DNA from 2 places in the Streptosporangium sp. OZ121 genome. Region 2 is predicted to be linked to the other one. Evidence: riboswitches for the same ligand, from Rfam matches in the RefSeq annotation. Region 2 holds a riboswitch; the other holds the start of a gene.

Region 1 (5,162 bases), on a different contig from region 2:
GGCGGGGTCTTCACCGTCCGCGACGTCGGCAGCCTGAACGGCACGTACGTGAACCGCGAGCGCATCGAGGAGGTCCCGCTGTACGGCGGGGACGAGGTGCAGATCGGTAAGTTCCGCCTCGTCTTCCTCACCCGCGGCGCCGCTGGAGGATGATGAGCTCGCAGGCCGCTCGTGCGCACATGAGCATCGGGGAGGTGCTCGCTCTCCTGCAGGGCGAGTTCCCCGATGTCAGCATCTCCAAGATTCGTTTCCTGGAGGGCGAGGGGCTGATCGAGCCGGAGCGCAGTCCCTCCGGATACCGCAAGTTCACCTACGCCGACGTCGAGCGGCTCCGTTACATCCTCAGCGAGCAGCGTGACCGCTACCTGCCGCTGCGCGTCATCAAGGATCATCTGGAGGCGGCCGACCGCGAGGAGCGCCCGGCCGCCAGGCCGCGCGCGGTCCCCGACGACGCGCCCCCCGAGATCCGGCTCACCCGCGAGGAGCTGCTCGCCGCCGCCGAGCTCGACGAGGAGACCCTCGCCGAGCTGGAGGACTACGGCCTGCTGGCCGCCGTGGCCCGCTACTACGACGCCGAGGCGCTGGCCGTGGCCCGCAGCGTCGGAGCCCTGGCCGCCTTCGGCCTGCGGGCCCGCCACCTGCGGGCCGTCAAGGCCGCCGCGGAGCGCGAGGCCGGCCTGGTGGAGCAGGCCGTCGCCCCGCTCCTGCGCCGCCGCGCCCCCGGGGCCATCGACCAGGCCGACGAGACGGCCAGGGAGATCTCCGGCCTGCTGCTGGAATTGCACGCCTCTCTGCTGCGTTCCGGCGTTCGTGGGGCCCTGGGCCGGTGAGAACCTGACCAGGCACTCGTACCCCCACGAGTGTTACGTTGAACAAACCGGTCGGAATCCAGCGAAGACGGAGCAGCCCGTGTTGCAGATGGAGGTCGTGGGCGTTCGAGTTGAGATGCCCTCCAACCAGCCGATCGTCTTGCTGAAAGAGACGCATGGGGAGCGTTACCTACCTATCTGGATCGGCATGACGGAGGCCACGGCGATCGCCATGGCCCAGGCCGAGGAACCGCCACCCCGGCCGCTCACGCATGACCTGTTCCGTGACGTGCTCGAAGGGCTCGGCGTCCGGCTGAGCACGGTCAACATCGTCGCCCTGCGCGACGGCATCTTCTTCGCGGATCTCGTGTTCTCCAACGGGGTCGAGGTGAGCGCGCGTCCCTCGGACTCGATCGCCTTGGCACTTCGCACCGGCGCACGTATCTTCGCGAGTGAGGACGTGGTCCGGGAGGCGGGGGTGATCATCCCGGACGACCAGGAGGACGAGGTGGAGAAGTTCAGGGAGTTCCTTGACACGATCACGCCCGAGGACTTCGGCCGCGCGGGGTAGGAATTTCGGTGCATTTACGCTTCACGACGCGCCGGGTGGGGTCGTTGACTGGACTTGGCCCCAGTCCTACGGTGCAAGTGAAACCCGCGGTCGTGCGTAAACCCCCAGATCAGGCCGTGGGATGAGAGAAAGCCGGAGGTCCGCGTGGCGGTCAGCAGCGGCGAGGGTAGAAACGCCGATCAGGATGACCCGGAACGGCGCCAGTCGGCACGTCAGCGCGCGGGTGAAGAGGGTCTGCTGTTCGACGGGCAACCGGTGAAGGTGCCCGCCGACATCGGCTACCGGGGCCCCACGGCCTGTTCCGCGGCCGGCATCACCTACCGGCAACTCGACTACTGGGCGCGCACCGGCCTGGTCGAGCCCACCGTGCGAGCCGCCCACGGCTCCGGCTCCCAGCGGCTGTACGGCTTTCGCGACATCCTGGTCCTCAAGGTCGTCAAGCGGCTCCTCGACACCGGTGTCTCCCTCCAGCAGATCCGCATCGCCGTGCAGCACCTGCGCGACAGGGGCGTCAACGACCTGGCCGGGATCACCCTGATGAGCGACGGGGTGAGCGTCTACGAGTGCACCTCGCCCGACGAGGTCATCGACCTCCTCCAGGGCGGTCAGGGAGTCTTCGGCATAGCACTGGGACGGGTGTGGCAGGAGGTGGAGGGCTCCCTCGCGGATCTGCCCGGCGAACGCGCGGAGTCGAGCGGGGGCCCTTTAGGAGATCATCAGGCCGATGAGCTGGCCCGTCGTCGCAGAGCACGACGAACCGGGTAAACTCGGACCTGCCACTGACCCTGTGCGGGAGAGACCCCGACCACGATCGGGGCGCCGAAGGAGCAACCTCCCCGGAATCTCTCAGGCACCCGGTACCGCACGGACGAGGCAACTCTGGAAAGCAGGCGCGCTCGCCAGGCGCGACTCACCGACGGTGCAAGCCTCCCGACAAGGGCAGGTGAAGCTCTCAGGTCACGACCCCGCACGACGGTCGTGATGACAGAGGGGGAGACCAGGCATACGCCCGCGCCCAGCGCCGGTCTCCACCCCGTCCCGGGAGGCTTCACCAATGACCGACCTGTCCTCGCTCAGCGAACTCGGCTCTCCCGCTTTCGCGACCCGTCACATAGGGCCGGACGACGCCGGCCAGACCCGCATGCTGGAGGCGGTCGGATTCGCCTCCGTCGCCGACCTGGTCGCGGTGGCCGTGCCCGAGGCGATCCGTTCCTCGGAGCGGCTGAGCCTGCCCCCGGCGGCCGGGGAGTCCGAGGCTCTCGCCGAGCTGCGGGTCCTCGCCGGGCGCAACACCGTGCTCACCTCGATGATCGGCCTGGGGTACCACGACACGATCACCCCGGGCGTCATCCGCCGCAACCTCCTGGAGAACCCGGGCTGGTACACCGCGTACACGCCCTACCAGCCGGAGATCTCCCAGGGCCGCCTGGAAGCCCTGATCAACTTCCAGACCGTCGTCTCCGACCTGACCGCCCTCGACGTCGCCGGGGCCTCCCTGCTGGACGAGGCCACCGCCGCCGCCGAGGCGATGACCCTGGCCCGCCGCGCGGGCCGCAGCCCCTCGAAGGTGTTCGTGGTGGACGCCGACGCGCTGCCGCAGACCAAGGCGGTGCTGCGCACCCGCGCCGAGCCGCTCGGCATCGAGCTGGTCGAGAGCGACTTCACCGCCGAACTCCCCGAGTGCTTCGGGGTGCTCGTGCAGTATCCCGGCGCCAGCGGCAGGATCCGCGACTTCCGCGCCATCGCCGACGCCGCCCACGCGCGCGGCGCCCAGGTGGTCGCCGCCGCCGACCTGCTGGCCCTCACCCTGCTGGCCGCGCCCGGCGAGCTCGGCGCCGACATCGCGGTCGGCTCCTCGCAGCGCTTCGGCGTCCCCCTCGGCTTCGGCGGCCCGCACGCCGCCTACATGGCGGTCCGTGACGGCCTCCAGCGCCAGCTGCCCGGCCGCCTGGTGGGCGTCTCCCAGGACGCCGACCGGCGCCCCGCGTACCGGCTCGCGCTTCAGACCCGCGAGCAGCACATCCGCCGCGAGAAGGCCACCAGCAACATCTGCACCGCGCAGGTGCTGCTCGCCGTGATCGCCGGCATGTACGCCGTCTACCACGGCCCCGAGGGCCTGCGCAGGATCGGCCGTCGCACCCACCGGCACGCCGTCGTGCTCGCCGAGGGCCTGCGCCAGGGCGGCGTCGAGGTCGTGCACGACACCTTCTTCGACACCGTGCTCGCCAGGGTGCCCGGCCGCGCCGAGGCGGTCGTCGCCGCGGCCCGCGACAACGGGGTCAACCTGCGCCTGGTCGACGCCGACCACGTGGGCGTCACCTGCGACGAGAGGACCGAGCTCCTCCACCTGGAGCAGGTCCTGGCCGCCTTCGGGATCAGCGGCGCCGTGCTCGCCGACCTCGACGCCGCCGCGCACGACGCGCTGCCCGCCGCGCTGGCCCGGGTCAGCGACTACCTGACCCACCCGGTCTTCCACAGCCACCGCTCCGAGACGGCCATGCTGCGCTACCTGCGCAGGCTCCAGGACAAGGACATCGCGCTCGACCGGTCGATGATCCCGCTGGGCTCCTGCACCATGAAGCTCAACGCGACCACCGAGATGGAGCCGATCACCTGGCCGGAGTTCGCCGGGCTGCACCCCTACGCGCCCGAGGACCAGGCCGCGGGTTACGTCGAGCTGATCGGGCAGCTGGAACGCTGGCTGGCCGAGGTCACCGGCTACGACGCCGTGTCGCTCCAGCCGAACGCCGGCTCCCAGGGCGAGTTCGCCGGGCTCCTGGCGATCCGCGCCTACCACACCGCCCGCGGCGAGTCGGGCCGCGACGTCTGCCTGATCCCCTCCTCCGCGCACGGCACCAACGCCGCGAGCGCGGTGATGGCGGGCATGCGCGTGGCCGTGGTCGCCTGTGACGACCAGGGCAACGTGGACGTCGACGACCTCGTCGCGAAGATCGACAAGCACCGCGAGCAGCTCGCCGCGATCATGGTGACCTACCCGTCCACGCACGGCGTGTACGAGGAGACGATCGTGCGGATCTGCGAGCTGGTGCACGAGGCGGGCGGGCAGGTCTACGTCGACGGCGCCAACCTCAACGCGCTGGTCGGCCTGGCCAGGCCGGGGGAGTTCGGGGCGGACGTCTCCCACCTGAACCTGCACAAGACCTTCTGCATCCCGCACGGCGGCGGCGGTCCCGGCGTCGGCCCGGTCGCGGTCCGCGCCCACCTGGCCGACTACCTGCCCGGCCACCCGCTGCGCGAGGGAACCGCGGTCGGCCCGGTCTCGGCGGCCCCGTACGGCTCCGCGGGCATCCTGCCCATCTCCTGGGCCTACATCCGGATGATGGGCGCCGACGGGCTGAAGGCGGCCACCGAGCAGGCCATCCTGTCGGCCAACTACCTGGCCCGCAGGCTCAGCCCCCACTACCCGGTCCTCTACACCGGCCGCGGCGGCCTGGTCGCCCACGAGTGCATCGTGGACCTGCGCCAGATCACCAAGGAGACCGGGGTGACGGTCGACGACGTGGCCAAGCGCCTCATCGACTACGGCTTCCACGCCCCGACCATGTCCTTCCCGGTGGCCGGCACGCTGATGATCGAGCCGACCGAGAGCGAGGACCTGGCCGAGCTCGACCGGTTCTGCGAGGCGATGATCGCGATTCGCGAGGAGATCGCGAAGGTCGCCTCCGGGGCGTACGACAAGACCGACAACCCGCTGCGCAACGCCCCGCACACGGCCGACAGCCTCGTCGCCGACGAGTGGGGCCACCCCTACAGCCGCACCG
Region 2 (5,162 bases):
CAGTTTCATCACCGGCTCGGAGTTCCTGGTGGACGGCGGCATCTCCGGCGCGTACGTCACCCCGTTCTGACGCCCGTCACCGGCATCCCCGGCACGCCCACGCCGTCCGCCACCCCGTTGCGACGCCCGTCACCGGCGTCCCGGCACGCCCGTGCCGTCACGGGGTGGCGGCGTCGGTCACCGGCGTCCCGGCACGCCCGTGCTGCCCCGCGGCGTGAGCCGGGCCGTCTCGGTCCGGACGCCGGTGACGTGCTCACCGGCGATCAGCGCCAGCAGGCTCCGCGCGGCCTGCGCCCCGGAGTGGGGGATGTCCCGGCCGAGAGCGGTCAGGGCCGGTCGTACCACCTGGGAGAGGGGCGAGTCGTCCCAGGCCACGAGGGACAGGTCCGCGGGCACCTCCAGCCGCATCTCCTGCGCGACGGAAAGCCCGGCGACGGCCATGATGTCGTTGTCGTAGACGATCGCCGTCGGCCGGTTCGCGCCGCTGACCAGCCGCCGCGTGGCCCGCGCGCCCTCCTCGCCGGTGTAGTCCGTGTGCACGATGGAGTGACCGGCCAGGCCGAGCTCGTCGCACGCGGCGGTGAAGGCCTGATCGCGCAGGGCGGTGTGCACCAGCGCGGGCAGCCCGGCGACCCTGGCGATCCGGCGGTGGCCGAGTGCGGCGAGATACTCCACCGTCTCCCGCATGGCCGCACCGTCGTCGGACCAGACGGCGGCGAGCGAGCCCGTCTCCGACGGATGGCCGATCACCACGGCCGGCAGGTCCAGCTCCTCGATCTCGGGGATGCGCGGGTCGGCGAAGTGCAGGTCGACCAGGATGATGCCGTCGACGCGGCCCTCTCCCCACCACCTGCGGTAAACCTCCGCCTCCTGCGCGTGGCCGGTCACCACCTGCAGGAGCAGGGCGTAGGAGCGGGCCGACAGCTCGCTCTCGATGCCGCTGATCAGCTCCATGAAGAACGGTTCCATCCCCAGGACCCGCGCCGGGCGGCACAGGGTCAGGCCGACGGCGCGGGCCCGTGCCCCGTTGAGCGCGCGCGCCGCGCTGTTGGGCTGCCAGCCGATCTCCCTGGCGATGGCCTTGATGGTGTTCCTTCTCGCCTCCGACACGCCCGGCCGGTCGTTCAGCGCGTAGGAGACCGCGACCTTGGACACCCCCGCGCGACGAGCGATGTCGGCGATCGTCGGTCGCTTCACGAGACCCCCACCTGAACCGGTTATTCGACGCGTTTCCGCTGCGCACCCTACTACGCTCCTCTCGATCTCCCACGTCCTCCATGGCGGCCGGTGACCCGCCGTGATCGCCGGGGCACGGCGGAACGCCCGCGCCCGCGGCGACACCGGCGGCGGTGACTTCGCCGCCTCCTCGCCGCCTCCCCGGCGGCGGATTCGCTTAACCACTTAATTCCCGCCACCCGCCACGGCGCCGCCCGCACCCCGGCGGCGCCCCTCCCGCACCCCGCCGGTACCGGGGCCCGCCGGGGCCGGTAACGTGCGGGAGGGCGCCGGGATGGGCACACGGTGCCGGGACCTCGGTGCAAGCGCGGCGAAACAGGAGATCATGTCCCGTCCCGTCATCGGCATCACCTGCTACGTCGAACCCGCGCGGTTCACCGTCTGGGAGACGACCACCGCGCTCCTGCCGTACGACTACGTCGACCACGTGGCCCGCGCGGGCGGGCAGCCGGTGATCCTGCCCCCGGCGGGCGACCCCGCGACGCTGGCGGGACGCCTGGACGGGCTGATCCTGGCCGGCGGCGGGGACGTCGGCCCGGAGCGGTACGGGCAGGAGCCGCACGAGCGGACCGGATACGTCCGGCCGTTCCGCGACGACGCGGAGCTGGGGCTGGTCCGGGCGGCCCTGGAGCGGGGCCTGCCCTTCCTGGGCGTCTGCCGGGGCATGCAGGTCCTGAACGTCTCGCTGGGCGGCACCCTGCACCAGCACCTGCCCGACGTGGTCGGCCACCCGGGGCACGCCCCGGCTCCCGGCCGCTACGGCAGGATGCCGGTGTGGCTCGCCCCCGGCAGCCGGACCTCGAAGATCTTCGGGGCCGAGACCGTGGACGTGGCCCACTACCACCACCAGGCCCTCGACCGGCTCGCCGCGGGCCTGAGCGTGACCGCCCACGCCGAGGACGGCACGATCGAGGCCGTGGAAGTGGACGACCACCCCTTCGCCGTCGCCGTCCAGTGGCACCCCGAGACCGACGACGAGTCGGCCCTGTTCGAGGCGCTGGTACGCCACGCCACCCCCTGACCGGCGCGGATCGGGGCGGCGAGGGGATTTCGCCCGGCCGGTTCGGGGCGGCGAGGGGATTTCGCTCGGCCGGTCCGGGCGGTTAGGCTGGCCGCTGACACCGATGAATCCCGTGCGGGAGAGCGTCCTGACACCCAGGCCAGGACCCCTGAAGGAGCAAGCCCTCCCCGCGAACCTCTCAAGGCAAAGGACCGTGCGGGTAGGTGCCCTCTGGAAAGCAGGTCCCACGGCCTCGCCGAAGGTGAAAGTCCGGTAAAACCCGGATGAAACTCTCAGGCACCGACGACAGAGGGGGAGGATGCTCTCATCTGTCCCTTGTCTGAGGTGCGCACATGTCCCGACCTACGCCGCTGCGCGGCGTGCACGAGTCCCTCGGCGCGACGCTGACCGACTTCGCGGGCTGGCTGATGCCGCTCCGCTACGGCAGCGAGTCGGCCGAGCACAACGCGGTCCGCCAGGCGGCCGGCCTGTTCGACCTCTCCCACATGGGCGAGATCTTCGTGACCGGGCCGCAGGCCGCCGAGGCCCTCGACTACGCGCTGGTCGGCCACCTGTCCGCGCTGGAGCCCGGCCGCGCCCGCTACACGATGATCGTCGACGCCGAGGGCGGCGTGCTGGACGACCTGATCGTCTATCGGCTCGCCCCCGCCGAGTTCATGGTCGTCGCCAACGCCTCCAACTACCCGCGGGTGGCCGCCGAGCTGACCGGCCGCGCCAAGGGCTTCGACGCCGCGGTGGACGACCGCTCGGAGCGGTACGCGCTGGTCGCGGTCCAGGGCCCGCGCTCCGCGGAGATCCTGGGCGCGCTCACCGACGCCGACCTCGACGGGCTCAAGTACTACGCCGGCCTGCCCGCCGTCGTCGCGGGCCGCGAGGCCCTCGTCGCCCGTACGGGCTACACCGGCGAGGACGGCTTCGAGCTGTTCGTCGCGGCCGAGGACGCGGAACCGGTCTGGGCCGCCCTCACCGAGGCGGGCGCGCCGCACGGCCTGATCCCCGCGGGCCTGTCCGCCCGCGACACCCTCCGTCTGGAGGCAGGGATGCCGCTCTACGGCAACGAGCTGTCGGCCGGGCTCACCCCGTTCGACGCCGGGCTGGGCCGTGTGGTGAGGTTTGACAAGCCGGGCGACTTCGTCGGCCGGGCCGCCCTCGAATCACGCAAGGACGTCCCGCCGTCCCGCCGCCTGGTCGGTCTGATCGCGACCGGCCGCAGGGTGCCCCGGCACGGGTACCCGGTGGTGGTCGCCGGCGACGGCACGGTCGTCGGCGAGGTCACCAGCGGGGCGCCCTCCCAGTCACTGGGCAGGCCCATCGCCATGGCCTACGTGGACAACGGCCTGTCGTCAGGACTGGCCGTGGACATCAGGGGCAGCCACGAGCCGGTCGAGGTCGTCGCACTGCCTTTCTACAGGAGGAAAAAATGAGCAGCATTCCCGAGGAACTGCACTACACCAAGGAACACGAGTGGATCTCCGGCATCGATGACGGCCTGACCCTCACCGTCGGCATCACCGCCTACGCCGCCCAGGCGCTGGGCGACGTGGTCTTCGTGCAGATCCTCCCCGAGGTCGGTTCGACGATCACCGCCGGCGACGCGGTCGGCGAGGTCGAGTCGACCAAGTCGGTGAGCGACATCTTCGCACCGGTCTCCGGCGAGGTCGTCGAGGTCAACCAGACCGTCGTGGACGACCCCTCGCTGGTCAACAGCGACCCCTACGGCGACGGCTGGCTGTTCCGCGTACGCCTCGAGGGCTCCGCCGACGACCTGCTGTCGCCGGAGGAGTACGCCGCGCTCACCTCGGGTGAGTCCTAAGCCTCTCCCCCCTCGCGTCACGGCCACGCGCGTCTCCGGGCGCGCGTGGCCGTCCACGCTGGAAGGATTCAGATGACGATCAGCGTCTTCGATCTCTTCAAGATCGGAATCGGCCCGTCCAGCTCGCACACCGGCGGCCCGATGGCCGCCGCCCACAAGTTCGCCCGCGGCCTCCACCAGGACGGGCTCCTGGAGAAGACCGCCCGGGTGAGAGCCGTCCTGTACGGCTCGCTGGGCCTGACCGGCAAGGGCCACGGCAGCGACAAGGCCGTGCTGCTCGGCCTGTCCGGCGAGAAGCCCGAGCTGGTCGACGTCGACACGGTCGACGAGCGGCTCGCCGCCATGCGCGAGTCCGGCACCCTCCCCCTGTACGGCTCCCGCGAGATCCCCTTCGTCATCGGCGAGGACCTCGTCTTCGAACGCAAGATCTCGCTCCCCGGCCACCCCAACGGCATGCGCTTCACCGCGCTGTCCGAGTCCGGCGAGACGATCCGCGAGAAGGTCTACTACTCGGTGGGCGGCGGCTTCGTCGTCGACGAGAACGCCACCGGCGCCGACCGGATCAAAGCCGACGACACCGTCCTGCCGTACCCCTTCACCACGGCCGCGGAGCTGCTCGCCCAGTGCGAGGAGACCGGGCTGTCGATCTCCGGGCTGATGCTGGAGAACGAGCGGGCGTTCGGCCGCACCGAGGCCGAGATCCGCGCCCAGCTGCTCGTGCTGTGGCAGGTCATGAGCGAGTGCGTGCGGCGCGGCATCGGCAAGGAGGGCGTGCTGCCCGGCGGCCTGAAGGTCCGCCGCCGCGCCCACCAGCTCCACCGGCAGCTGCGCAGCGAGTCGCCGGAGAAGGACTCGCTGCAGACGATGGACTGGGTCTCGCTGTTCGCCCTCGCGGTCAACGAGGAGAACGCCGCCGGAGGCCGCATCGTCACCGCGCCCACCAACGGCGCCGCGGGCATCATCCCGGCCGTGCTCACCTACTACGACCGCTTCACGAAGGACTCCGACGACGAGGGCGTGATCCGCTTCCTGCTGACCGCGGGGGCGATCGGCGTGCTGTTCAAGGAGAACGCCTCCATCTCCGGCGCCGAG

Evidence for each region. A riboswitch is a leader RNA that binds a small molecule or an ion and turns the genes downstream of it on or off. The one in region 2 is predicted to bind glycine.
Region 1: another riboswitch for glycine. It lies ahead of gcvP (aminomethyl-transferring glycine dehydrogenase); the one in region 2 lies ahead of gcvT (glycine cleavage system aminomethyltransferase GcvT).

The regions. Positions count from the first base shown of each region.
Region 1 is NZ_JBPXMC010000022.1:34,672-39,833, forward strand. Features, by position in the region: gene ACTOQ1_RS30610 (FHA domain-containing protein) at 1-153, shown strand, start outside; gene ftsR (transcriptional regulator FtsR) at 180-830, shown strand; gene ACTOQ1_RS30620 (bifunctional nuclease family protein) at 910-1,380, shown strand; gene ACTOQ1_RS30625 (MerR family transcriptional regulator) at 1,525-2,145, shown strand; glycine riboswitch at 2,161-2,253, shown strand; gene gcvP (aminomethyl-transferring glycine dehydrogenase) at 2,435-5,162, shown strand, end outside.
Region 2 is NZ_JBPXMC010000020.1:151,830-156,991, forward strand. Features, by position in the region: gene ACTOQ1_RS29645 (3-oxoacyl-ACP reductase) at 1-70, shown strand, start outside; gene ACTOQ1_RS29650 (LacI family DNA-binding transcriptional regulator) at 178-1,197, opposite strand; gene ACTOQ1_RS29655 (gamma-glutamyl-gamma-aminobutyrate hydrolase family protein) at 1,562-2,257, shown strand; glycine riboswitch at 2,363-2,461, shown strand; glycine riboswitch at 2,462-2,556, shown strand; gene gcvT (glycine cleavage system aminomethyltransferase GcvT) at 2,590-3,681, shown strand; gene gcvH (glycine cleavage system protein GcvH) at 3,678-4,070, shown strand; gene ACTOQ1_RS29670 (L-serine ammonia-lyase) at 4,143-5,162, shown strand, end outside.